3 regions of the Oceanobacillus sp. FSL K6-3682 genome follow, and region 2 is predicted to be linked to each of the others. Evidence: riboswitches for the same ligand, from Rfam matches in the RefSeq annotation. Region 2 holds a riboswitch; each other region holds the start of a gene.

Evidence for each region. A riboswitch is a leader RNA that binds a small molecule or an ion and turns the genes downstream of it on or off. The one in region 2 is predicted to bind thiamine pyrophosphate.
Region 1: another riboswitch for thiamine pyrophosphate. It lies ahead of MHH51_RS12470 (ABC transporter ATP-binding protein); the one in region 2 lies ahead of MHH51_RS02375 (thiamine phosphate synthase).
Region 3: another riboswitch for thiamine pyrophosphate. It lies ahead of thiW (energy coupling factor transporter S component ThiW); the one in region 2 lies ahead of MHH51_RS02375 (thiamine phosphate synthase).

The regions. Positions count from the first base shown of each region.
Region 1 is NZ_CP150263.1:2,497,683-2,501,949, forward strand. It holds gene MHH51_RS12460 (ABC transporter substrate-binding protein) at 1-728, opposite strand, end outside; gene MHH51_RS12465 (ABC transporter permease) at 730-1,470, opposite strand; gene MHH51_RS12470 (ABC transporter ATP-binding protein) at 1,474-2,247, opposite strand; TPP riboswitch at 2,389-2,498, opposite strand; TPP riboswitch at 2,603-2,702, opposite strand; gene MHH51_RS12475 (glyoxalase) at 3,016-3,414, opposite strand; gene MHH51_RS12480 (TetR/AcrR family transcriptional regulator) at 3,702-4,267, shown strand, end outside.
Region 2 is NZ_CP150263.1:439,850-444,116, forward strand. It holds gene MHH51_RS02365 (DNA-binding protein) at 1-1,008, shown strand, start outside; gene MHH51_RS02370 (MerR family transcriptional regulator) at 1,212-1,952, shown strand; TPP riboswitch at 2,050-2,145, shown strand; gene MHH51_RS02375 (thiamine phosphate synthase) at 2,261-2,872, shown strand; gene thiO (glycine oxidase ThiO) at 2,875-4,011, shown strand; gene thiS (sulfur carrier protein ThiS) at 4,008-4,211, shown strand; gene MHH51_RS02390 (thiazole synthase) at 4,215-4,267, shown strand, end outside.
Region 3 is NZ_CP150263.1:889,945-894,211, forward strand. It holds gene thiE (thiamine phosphate synthase) at 1-594, opposite strand, end outside; gene thiM (hydroxyethylthiazole kinase) at 584-1,369, opposite strand; gene thiD (bifunctional hydroxymethylpyrimidine kinase/phosphomethylpyrimidine kinase) at 1,359-2,180, opposite strand; gene thiW (energy coupling factor transporter S component ThiW) at 2,212-2,703, opposite strand; TPP riboswitch at 3,117-3,230, opposite strand; gene MHH51_RS04550 (LytTR family transcriptional regulator DNA-binding domain-containing protein) at 3,355-4,267, shown strand, end outside.

The DNA of each region.
Region 1 (4,267 bases), 2.1 Mb from region 2:
TCAATATTTTCTCGCTCGGCATCCCATGTTTCATCACTTGTCACAGCGACAATTTCGTAAAAATCAGGCACCCCGTAATCTACTGGATCAATAAAATCAATTGCATGCCCTTCACTGCGTAAGACTGGCACTTCATGATTCACATACATGCCACTCACTGCATCGACCTGCTCAGAAATAAGTGAAGAACCTAATTCAAATTCTACATTTATCATATCTACTTTTTCATAATCTCCGCCGTCATGCTCGACCATTGTTTTAACAATTGCCTCATTTACAGGAATTCCAGGGTAACCTACCTGCCTCCCTTCTAATTCTTTCGGCGATTCTATCGGATCATTGGAACGGGAAACAATCCGGTTTAACGGCTCACGAACGACAGCAGCCACAGACTTAACAGGAATATCTTCATTTGCTCTTGCTGCAATCACATCGGGCTGGTAATATAACCCCATTGTCACCTTGCCTGAAGCCGCAAGTGTCAGAGGGTCTGTTGGATTTGCCGGGAATTGAATATCAACTTCAATCCCTTCTTCCTCAAAATAACCCTTCTCTTCTGCTACGTATAGATAACTATGTACGGCATTCGGATACCAATCAAGCATAATAGAAACAGTATTTGTCCCGTTTACTTTTTTATTATCCTCTGCATTTGATTCTTCATTTCCACAAGCGCTTAGAATTGTAAAGCCTATCAGAATACTAACTATTGCTGTTAATTTATTCATACTAAGATCTTCTCCATTTCAATATATATTTTTCTAGCAAAACAACTGTAATAAATAATATAATTCCAATTAAAGAGAGAACGACTATAGGTGCAAAGACCCCTGCTCCATTAAATTGTGTCATCATCCGCCGGCTAAAATAACCTAGGCCAGCCTGTGCACCGAGCCACTCTCCAATTGCAGCGCCAATCACACTCATGGGGACGGCTACTTTTAACCCTGAAAAGAAAGAAGGCAGTGCAGATGGAACCTCCAGCTTGAAAAAAAGCTGTCTTTTAGATGCGCCAAGTGTTTGAAATAACTCTTTCAGTTCTTTACTTGTTGATCGAAAACCATCGAATGTACTGACGGTAATAGGAAAAAAGGTAATGATAATTGTAACGATGACTTTGCTCCAGATGGAATATCCGAACCAAAGTACAAAAATAGGTGCCAGTGCAATAATAGGAATGGTTTGTGATGTAATTAAAATAGGATAAATGGCTTGCTCTAATGTTTTTGATATATTCATACTGATTGCTAGGATAATTCCAAGTACTAATGAAATACCGAGGCCAATTGCAATAACAGCCAGTGTAACAGGAAGATGATGCAGCAGAAGCTCCGCTTTCAATTCCCATAGCTTTATCGCAATTTCAGTCGGCGCCGGTAAAATAAATGGTGTATTAACAAACCTCGCTCCTGCTTCCCATATAAATAAAAATATTGTGATTAAAATAATAGAATAAAGATAATTTTTCATTGATTACACCCTCATCCGAAATTGATCCAGCAGATTATTTTTTAGCTCCGTCACTTCTTTATTTCCTAAATCCTGTTGCCGTCTTGGACGTTCCAAAGGCACTTCGATCTCTTTAAATGTTGTAAAAGGTGTATCAGTAATGACAAAAATGCGGTCAGACAAAAATAATGCTTCTGTAATATCATGTGTTATAAATAAAATAGTAGATTGCTGCTCTTTCCATTGTTCTAATAGCCATTCCTGCATAAATAACCTGTTCATCGCATCCAAAGCTGAAAAAGGTTCGTCCAGCAATAGCACATTAGAACCGGATAAAGTAGCTCTTAAAAAGGAAACACGCTGGCGCATCCCACCGGATAGTTCATGCGGATATTTATTCTCGTATCCTTTTAAACCAAACGCCTCCAGCAAGCTATCGACAGCTCTTCTATCGAGACGACTTTCTTTGTGCAGTTCTAACGGAAGAACTGCATTTTGCTGAACTGTACGCCAAGGCATTAATAAATCCTGTTGAGGCATATACCCAACTTTTCCTGAACGGTCGGTTACTTGTTTTTCATTTAAATAGATAGATCCACCGGTCAGTTCTTCCAGCCCGACAATAAGACGAAATATGGTTGATTTTCCTGAGCCGCTTGCACCGATAATACTTACAAATTCACCATCTGCAACAGAAAGATTCATGTTTTTTAAAATGGGAATCTCCCCTGCATCATTTTTATAATGGAAATCGACATTTTTAAACTGAAGTGCTAATTTATTATTTTGTTCTCTCATCCTTCGTTTTCACCCTCTTTCTGATAAAAAGTATAAGTTTATTTCTTAATAACACTTGTTAATAGATTGAATATGCACGCCTCCCTTCAAACAAAAATACCCCGGACACGAAGCCCAGGGTACACACATTTCCATATGATAGAAATTACTTTGCATGTTCCCTACGCTGGTCTCAACCAGATCAGGTTCTAAGGGTCTTTATCTTATGGATACTATCTCAACCAGCAACACTGGTCCCCCTACATTCTTATTAAATTGTATCTCTTACTATTTGAATCTACTGTAAGAGCATTAAAAAACCCACTCAACAAATATTGATGAATGGGAAATGAGTACATAACTAGATTATTACCTACTTAAGTAAACCTCACTTCCCTACGTTAGTGTTAACTAAATCAGGTTCCAAGGGTCAAGTTTCCTTTCTCAGCAATAAAATTGCTCCCCTAGCGATTATAGAAATATGAAATTTAGAATTAATAGTTTACCTGTAAGTGCTGATTAAATAGCATGATGCATTCATAGCGTTATTTTCAGCGGTATCCTTTATAATCAGGGTGTATTATGGTTTTTATTCTTGAAACGAATACACTACAGCATGCTATAAGAAAGAAGTAAAATACTTAAGGCTTATTTAAGCATATATCATTTAAAAATGCAAACCATGCCTGACACTACAATATTAGCGTCAGGCTGGTTCCTGTCATTATTGGTACTTATTAATAGGACGAGATCATTATCTCTCCACATTTCTTCTATTCATTTATTACCCTATTGTTTCATCCACATCGGTTCTAACATATTCCCATCAATATCAGATACCTCCAAGCCATACATTTGCTCTTCCGGCACCCCCATATCAACACGATAAGCATCGCCGCCATTTTCTTTTGCTAATTGTCCAAATTCTTTGACTGCTTCAGCGCTTTCCATGCCGAAACAAATTAAAGCAGCATTTTCTTTTTGTGTATCGGCAATCTTCTTATTTTTGAGGAACTGTTGATAAAAAGAATGTTCTAACAACATGATATAAAAATTTTCGTCCCAGACCATACAGCTTGCATGAACATCAGAAAAGTCATCGTTCTTTGTAAATCCAATTTTTTCGTAAAAATTAGTGGCATCTGCTACATTCTTGACTGGAAAGTTAACAAAAATCATTGTACTCATTAAAACGCCTCCTTTTTATTAGTTTACTATAAATGAATAAGAAAAGCTTCTTCTCGATTGCTCAATAGTTTTTCTTTTATTTAATAAATTCTCGGTATAAGCCATTACCTATTTTCTTTTTCAGAATAAATAAGGCTTCTTGATTTCTCCTGGTGTGTTTTCCCCTGCATCTTATATTAGACATTTTTTCATACATAATATTGAAATTTCTTGCCTAATAGGTAAAAATATATTAAAATGACCACAGGTCAAAATTGACTATGGGTCAAATAAAGGAGGTTTTATTCATGTCACAAAGAATGGATAAAATATTTCATGATAGAAATACTACCATTCTAAATAATGCAGAGAAACTATTTAGACTAAAAGGTTTTGATAACGTAACGATGAATGACATAGCGAAAGAATCTAATATTGCAAAGGGTACGTTATATTTGCATTTTAAATCAAAGGAGGAATTACTTTTTAATATTTTGATACCTAAATTAAAAGAATTTAATGCCAAAGTGGAACTTATCGATAAAAAAGAAGAACTTACAAGTGATAAAATCAAAAAAATAATCACGTATGGATTTGATAGTGACTTTTTTGATTTTACTAAGAATCATTTTCTTTATATGCATCAATTATTTAATGTACAATACTATAATGAATTAAATGCAGTTATTGATAAGATCATAAAGAATTTTTCTCTAATCATACAAAATGGAAAAGAAATAAACGAGGTAAACTCTTCTTTGCCTAATAACTATTTATCCCATCAATTGATGCACGTTTTTGACCCTCAAATTTATTTTAGTTTAGTTGAAATTGAAAAAAATACAAAAGAAAGTTTTGTACGCAACACGATTAC
Region 2 (4,267 bases):
GTGCAGCGTGTAATTTATAATAAGTTTCCGCAATATATACAAGGTGGAGAAGCACAAATAGAAGTGGATGATGATGGAAAGCCATGGTATGTTCAAACCATTTATAAGCCGATGAATATTACAAATAAACCAAACCTGGATAAGCTTCAGGTTGTGGTGATTGATCCGGTCACTGGTGAAATGAATGCTTATCAAACAGACGAGGCTCCAGACTTTATTGAAGGATCTGTAAGCTCAGAAATGGCTACGTTAACGAATGATTATTATGGGAAATATGTTCATGGCTGGTTAAACAGCGTCTTTGGCAAGAGAGATGTGAAGCTGCCTAACCAATCTGGCACGGAATCTGGGGTTACACCAATGTTTGATGAGAATGGAGATATGTTTTATTTTACCGATATGACCTCCCCGAAGGAAAATATCGATTCTGCATTAGGCTATACATTAGTTAATGCACGAACCGGAGAGCTGACCTATTATGGCGGTAAGAAGAACAACGGTATTATGGACAGTGAAGGAGCAAAGCAAATCGTTAATAAGGAATTCCCGGAGAAGAAATGGGAAGGGTATATGCCTGTTCTATACAATGTTGACGGAAATCCAACCTGGGTTGTCAATGTACTGGATCCGAATGGATTGCATAAGCAGTATGCCTACATTAAAGCGAATGATTCAGACTTTGTCGTGTTTGGCGATACCGCAAATGCTGCTTTGGATGCCTATCGAATGGCTCTGTTACAGGATCCTGGAAACACGGGAGCTACTGGTGATACTGTCACTGAGACTGTTCAAGGAACCGTCAGTCGTGTAGTTGTGAACTCGACAGAGCAGGGGCAGATTATCCAATTTTTACTTGAAAACGATACAACGATCTATACTGTAAATGCCAGCAAGGCTCCATTAGCAATCTTTCTGGAACAGGGAGATAATATCGAGGCAGAAGCACAGCTGATGGATAATGGTACTGCAACCATTGAAGTGATGGAGATTGATGGTTTAACAGAATAGCAGCTAGATATACGCGTACCAATCCCTTATTGTTAAAAACGGCAATAGGGGATTTTTTTGATTTGTTGAAAGATGACTTTTCCATGTAGTTTAAGTATTAAGATTAGAATAATAAGAAATATTTTTTTTAGAATATCAAAATGGTTGTTGACTCTTGCCTTAGGTAGGAGTCTATTGTTTATTTATGAGGAGGTGAGTTTCATATGCTGACGGTTAAGCAAGTAGCTGATTTAACCGGAATAACGATCAAAACACTTTATCATTATCATAAGATTGGACTGTTAGAGCCGAGGGAAATCACAGAAGCTGGATATCGTTTATATGGGAAAAAGGAATTAGAAAAATTACAGCATATTTTGTTTTATCGTGAATTAGATTTTTCATTAGAGTCTATTCAGAAAATATTGTATGAGAAAAAAAGCCGTTACGATATGTTAATGGAACAAAAGAGACTGATAGAAGACAAGAGAGAACGAATGAATCTGATATTAAATACTCTTAACGAAACTATATATTTTGAGGAGCGTGGAGAAGTGATGGATAATCAAAATATGTTTAAAGGGTTAAATCAAGAACAATGGCAGGAACAGTTAAAAGAGCAAAATGAATATCTGCAGGAAACTTATCAATACGAAATCCCTGTAGATAATATTGAAGCGGAGGAATTAAATGAATCAGCCAGAGAATCGAAAGCGTTTATGGATAAAATGGCTTTTGCTTTAAAAAAGGGATGGACAGTAAATGATGAAAGGGTCAAACAGCTTATCTCTGAGCATATTAAGTATATCAATGACAACATTATGAAGGTAGACTCACAAGGGTTTGTTGAATCAACATGGTTTTTTATTACTGATGAATTTCACAAAAATATGTTAGAGAATCAACAAACAGGATTAACTTATTATTTGTATGCTGCTTCTGTTAACTATGCAAAGCAAGGCTAGACAAATTATTCATAAGCAGAAAAAAGAGAGACTGTAAAAATAACTTTGAAAATAAAAAATTATATGTTATCCTTTAATTGTAATTCGAAAATTAAATAGTCAACACTAGGGGAGCCTTTGGCTGAGACGAATATTCGGACCCTTTGAACCTGATCTGGTTAGCACTAGCGTAGGGAAGTGGCAGGAACATGACGATATATAATTCGATCGCTGAATTTTTATATAATCAGGGCCACTTATCCAATGGATGAGTGGCCTTTTTCGTTTCTTCCGCTGATTCTCGGGAAATGAAAGAAAGGAGCAATGGCATGGGCAAACAATTACATCTTATCAGTGATGGAAATTTTACTAAACAGCATTTGCAAATAATTAAGCGGATTCATAGAGATATTGATTTTCTGCATATCCGGGAGAAAAAGAAGACAGCAAAGGAAATCATGGAAATAATTGAAGCATTAGAAAGCATCGAATTTCCATTAGCGAAAGTAATTGTAAATGACCGGGCTGATATCGCTGTGATGAAACAGTGTGCAGGTGTCCAGTTGGCATATCACAGTCCTTCCATGCCGCTTGTGAAAAAGTGCTTCTCTGCGCTCTTAACAGGGAAGTCTGTTCATTCCTTACTGGAAGCAGAACAGGCTCAACGGGAAGGGGCAGATTATGTGCTGTATGGTCATCTCTATCCCAGCAGGTCCAAGCCTGGCCAGCAGCCGAGAGGATTAGCTGACCTTCGGGAAATCACCAATGTATTATCTGTTCCGGTCTACGCTATTGGCGGGATTACTCCGGAACGAACGAAAGAAGTAATGAAGGCAGGGGCAGCCGGGGCAGCGATAATGTCTGGTATTTGGAAGGCGGATAATCCGGTGCAAACTGTTGAGGCTTACCGGGAAGTGTTGGATACTTGGGAAGGTGGGTGAAGGTGAAAAAACAGTTTGATCAAATTATTGTAGGCGGTGGGGTAATTGGCTGTTCTATTGCTTATCAGCTGGCTAAAAGAGGCTATCGGGTGCTGATAGTAGAAAGGGATCAAATCGGATGTGAGGCATCAAGTGCTGCAGCTGGAATGTTAGGAGCTCAAGGAGAATTTGCAGAGAAGAGTCCTCTTTTCCAATTTGCACAAGAGAGCAGAGCATTATTTAAAGATTTATCCGAAGAGCTGTATGAAAAATCAGGGATTGATATTCAGTATATTCATAAGGGGATTATGAAGCTTGCTTTTCATCAGCATCAGTACAACAAGCTGAAAACAATCGCTGCATTTCAGAGAGAAGAGGATAATCCTGCTTATTTGCTGTCCGTAGAAGAAGCAAGGAAGATGGAACCAGGCTTAACAGAGAATCTTCATGCTGTTCTTTATCTGCCCAATGATGGTCAGGTTTCTGCCCGTCATCTTACGGAGGCATTCACCCTGGCTGCCTATCATCATGGTGCAGCTTTGCGTGAACAGGAAAAAGTAATTGAGCTGTTGATAGAAAATAGAGCAGTTCATGGAGTCCGGACAACAAAGGGAGCTTATTATGCTGATCAAATCGTTATTGCAACAGGTGCCTTTGGAGATGAACTGCTGCCTGAAGATTATGGCACAATTCCGGTGAAGGGGGAATGTCTGCTGCTGGAATTAGAAGAGAATTTATTTCAAACTACGCTTTGGATGGATGGCTGTTATCTCGTTCCAAAGCAAGGGGAAAAAGTGATTGTTGGAGCATCTTCCATCCCCGATAAAACAGATAAGCATGTTCATGCTGCGAGCGTTCACAAGCTATTGTCACGAGCACAGAAAATGGTTCCGCGGCTGGGAGAAGCGAGGATAAGCAGTTTTTGGGCGGGAGTCAGACCTGCCACAGCTGATGAACTTCCATACTTGGGAGAGGTTCCAGATGTTGCTGGTTTATATACGGCAAAGGGACATTACCGGAATGGCATACTGCTATCGCCAATTACGGGAATCTATATGGCAGACTTAATAGAGAATAAACCGATTAATCCATTTTATTACGATAGCTTTAGCTTGAATCGTCAAGGCAATAAACTGGAAAAGGCAGGTGAGTCACAATGAAAATAACAGTGAACGGCAATGGATTAGAAATTCAGGAAGAGGTAAAGCACATCAAAGGTCTAATTGATTTTCTGGAATTGGAAGATAAACCTTTGATCATTGAGCATAATCAGCAGATATTGCAAAAGGAAGAGCATGAAAAAGCTGTACTGGAAAATGGAGATAAGGTTGAGATCGTTCATTTTGTTGGAGGGGGTTAAGAAATGCTTAAAGTTGGAAACTATCAATTTAAATCTCGTTTATTTTTAGGAACAGG
Region 3 (4,267 bases), 450 kb from region 2:
ATTATCTGCTTCTGTAACAGCAGTAATAAAAGAAACGCCATCAGCACCTGCTTCTATAACAGAGCTTGCGTTATCTGTCTGGATACCGCCTATTGCCACAACAGGTATGTCTGGAAACTGCGAGCGGATAGTATGAATCCATTCTAAGCCTACAGCCTGTTTTGCATCTTCTTTTGTAGCAGTTGCAAAAATTGGTCCAACGCCAATATAATCCACTAAATCGAGCGGACTTTGGTCAAGCTCCTGTGGTGTAGATATCGACAGGCCAATGATTTTATCCGGGAACTTAGCCCGGACTTCCTTGACAGGCATATCATCCTGCCCTACATGTATACCGTCTGCATCCAATTCCTCGGCCAGCTCAATATTATCATTAATAAAAAATGGAATATCATGTTTTCGGCATTGCTCTCGCAAGCTTTTACCCAGCTTAATCTTTTCCTCACCATTTAACGAGCCGGTGCCTTTTTCCCGAAATTGAAATGAAGTAATACCTGCAGTGAGTGCTTCCTCTAAAACAGTGTGAGGATCCCTGTGACAATTTTGGCTTCCCATAATAAAATATTTTCTTAATTGTTCTCTATTAAATTCCATCTTCAGTGCCTCCATTTAGTTGCTTGGGTGTAAAGGATAAAGCATCCATAAAGCTTGGCAAAAAGGTTCCCGGTCCTTGCACATGAGACTGCTCTGCTGCATGCTCTGCGGCCAGTCCGTAGAAACTGAGTGCAGTACGGAGCTGTTCCCCGACTGGATAAGAAGTAGTCAGACATGCTGCTACAACAGATCCTAATAAACATCCCGCCCCGGTAATACTGGAGAGAAGCGGATGCCCAGTCTGGTTATAAATTAATTTCTGATCGGCATAGATAACATCTGTTTTTCCGGTTACTACAATCGCAGTATCAAATTGTTTCCTGGCTTTTTCTGCAATATCATCTATATTTCCTTCCCCAATAGAATCCACTCCCCGTGTTTGAATATCTGCATTAACCAAGGAAGCAATTTCACCTGCATTCCCTTTAATAACTGTTGGGCGTACATCTTGTAAAATTCTTTCTATTACTTCTTTCCGAAAAGAAGTAGCAGCTGCGCCAACAGGATCAAGAACTACAGGAATTCCCTTTTCATTGGCAGCTTTCCCTGCTGCAATCATTGCTTCAATTTCATTTTCTAAAATGGTACCAATATTTAAAACAAGTGCATCTGCAATTTTGGCCATATCTGCTGCTTCTCTTAATTCCTTTGCCATAACAGGACTGCCACCAAAGGCAAGCAGTCCGTTAGCACTAAAGTTCATGACAACCTGATTGGTTAAATGATGAATGAGAGGCGTGTTGTTTCTGACTTGCTGGATAATATCAGGATTCATGTGTAATCTCCCTTCCTGCATTTTCCCGGATTGCCCAGTGGTTCGTCGGGCCATTCCCTTTTCCAAGCTCAAATGATTTGGAAATAGCTGCAGTCACAAAAGCTTTTGAGTGTTTTACCGCCTCTGAAAGTGGATAACCTTTACCTAAATAAGCAGCAATGGCAGCAGCATAGGTACAGCCGGTTCCATGCGTATTCTTTGTATCAATACGATCAGCAGCGTAGCTATGCATCTGTTTGCCGTCATAAAGAAAATCAACAGCCTGTCCTTTTAGATGTCCACCTTTAACTAAGGCAGCATCAACATCATACTCGTGAACGAGATATTCTGCAGCATTTTTCATATCTTCTGTAGACGCAATAGATAAGCCGGTCAGAAATTCTGCTTCTGGAATATTTGGTGTAACAACCGTCGTTAAAGGAAGAAGATACTGCCGCAAAAAGCTGCGGGCCTCTTCATTAATTAAAGCGTCACCGCTGGTCGCAACCATAACAGGGTCCATCACATATGGCGCATCAATCTTTCTTAATTTTTGAGCGATTAATTCCATCATTGGCTTACTTGCAATCATTCCTGTTTTCACTGCATGAATTGGCATGTCCTCAATGACTGCATCCAGTTGATCCTCAATCATAGAAAGAGGCATATGCTCAACAGAACGGACTCCTGTTGTATTTTGGGCCACAACAGAAGTAATTACAGACATACCATAGGTTTTTAACTCTTGAAATGTTTTTAAATCCGCCTGAATACCAGCACCACCGCTCGGGTCTGTGCCGGCAATTGTTAATGCACAACGAACCTGACTCATCATAAAATCCTCCTTAGGATTGTAAAATAATTTATTTTGTTAAAGAAAACTGCCGTGCCGGTAAACGGCTGACCAGCAGCCAGCCAATTAAAGCACCAGAGACGCTGCTGACAATAAACGGCGGGATAAATGCAAGTGCTCCTACTGAGCTTCCCATCAGGAGATTCGCAATAGGAACAGCAAAGAATGAACCAATAATCCCTGTTCCAATTATTTCTCCAAAAGCCGCCATTAAATATTTTTGCGTTTTCTTATACAATACCCCGGCGACAAATGCTCCAATCATTGCTCCGGGGAAAGCAACGAGTGTTCCCAGACCTAAAAGGTTTCTGAGCAGGCTGATCATTAATGCGACAATGACTGCCGGCCCCGGTCCAAGTATGATTGCAGCAATGACATTAATGGCATGCTGTACTGGATAAGCTCTGGCAACCCCTGCGGGAAACCAGAGCAATTGAGAGCCAATTGTTCCAATAGCTATAAAAACAGCCATCAGCGTTAATAAGCGTGTACGGTTTTTCAATCCAATCATCTCCTCTATATGTCTAGCTCCATGCGCCAAACTTTAGAGATTTCACGTCACGCCCTACGATAAAGAAGACTTACTGATTGGCAAGCCGTCAGGCGCAGACAGAAGTATAGTCGCGCTTATGCCCTGCGGGTGAAAGTCAACATCGGTTTAAAGTAAAGGAAGGTCGACTAAAAGCAGGCTGAAGCCTAACGTCGGCATACCCCTAAAGGGGCATGTTTCCTTTATCTCAAGGGTGAAGGAAGTTCGACTAAAGTCGAACCACCCCCAAAGATCGGGAGCGCAATCTCTACGTTTTTAAACAGGCGCTTTTCGCTTTTCTTTTTGGAATGAAAAGTAAACTACTTTGTAAAAATAAAAAATCAGGCTTTATAGAGAAGCCTGATTTGGTATACTGAGAGTAATCATAAGTTGATTGACTACTTCCCTACGCTGGTATTAGCCAGATCAGGTTTGTAAGAGTCGGAAAGTAAGCATGCTTCCCTCTCAGCCCGCAGTTTTGGGCTCCCCTAGTAGTTGCTTTTCATTATTTTCTTTGAATCTACTGTATCAAAGATTTAACTGTTTGTCATGAAATAATAATCAGGCTTAAAAGCTATCAAAATAGAATGGAATGAATTCTTTATGGATAGAGAGGTATAAAGCATGTTAAGAATGAACGAAATTGAATATCGTCAAGGAGATCAAACATTATTTCCGAGGATAGATATAGAAATAAAATCTGGAGAAATCAAAGCAATTCAGTCCACTGTTAATGTGCGTGCAGTCTTACTGCAAATGATTTCCGGAGAAGAAAGTGTACGAAAGGGTTTTATTCAGATACACCATAAAACACTGGAGGAGGATAAGCAGAAATACTTTTCCTCTTTAGGAATTTGCTGGTATGAAGAAGGTATTTATGAACGGTTACAGGTAAAGGAATATTTGACATTTATCGGGTCCTTATATCAAAGCAAGGCTTCTATAAAAGAAGTTCTACAGCTGGTTCAACTGGAGGAAAAAGCAAGATGGAAAATGCATCAGTTGAATCGATCTGAAAAACGCCGGGTCCAATTTGGCAGAATATTAATGCAGGAATCAGAAGTTGTTATTTTTGAAGAGCCTGAGGTAAATGTAGACTTAGAAACGAAACGTGTACTTCATCAATTTGTCGAGATTTTGCAGGAAAAGCAAAAAGCGGTATTGATTTTAACAACAAGTACGGAGAGTGCCATTACAATTGCAGATACGGTCTATCGTTTAGATGAACAGGGCCTGCATCAAATCGAAGTTGAAACGGAGGAGAAAGACAGAGTAAAGTCTTTAGAAATAGATGGGATAGAAACAGCGGAAGAAGAGGCTCAAGTACAGCAAACTTTTCAGTTAAATAAAATTTCTGCCAAAGTAGAGGATAAAATTATTTTATTTGACCCACAGGAAATCGACTATATTGAAAGCCAGAATGGTCAAACATATCTGTATACGCGTGGAGAAGGATTTCCAACAGGTTTTACCTTAAAAGAATTAGAACAGCGTTTATCTCATCAAGGCTTCTTTCGCTGCCATCGCTCCTATATTG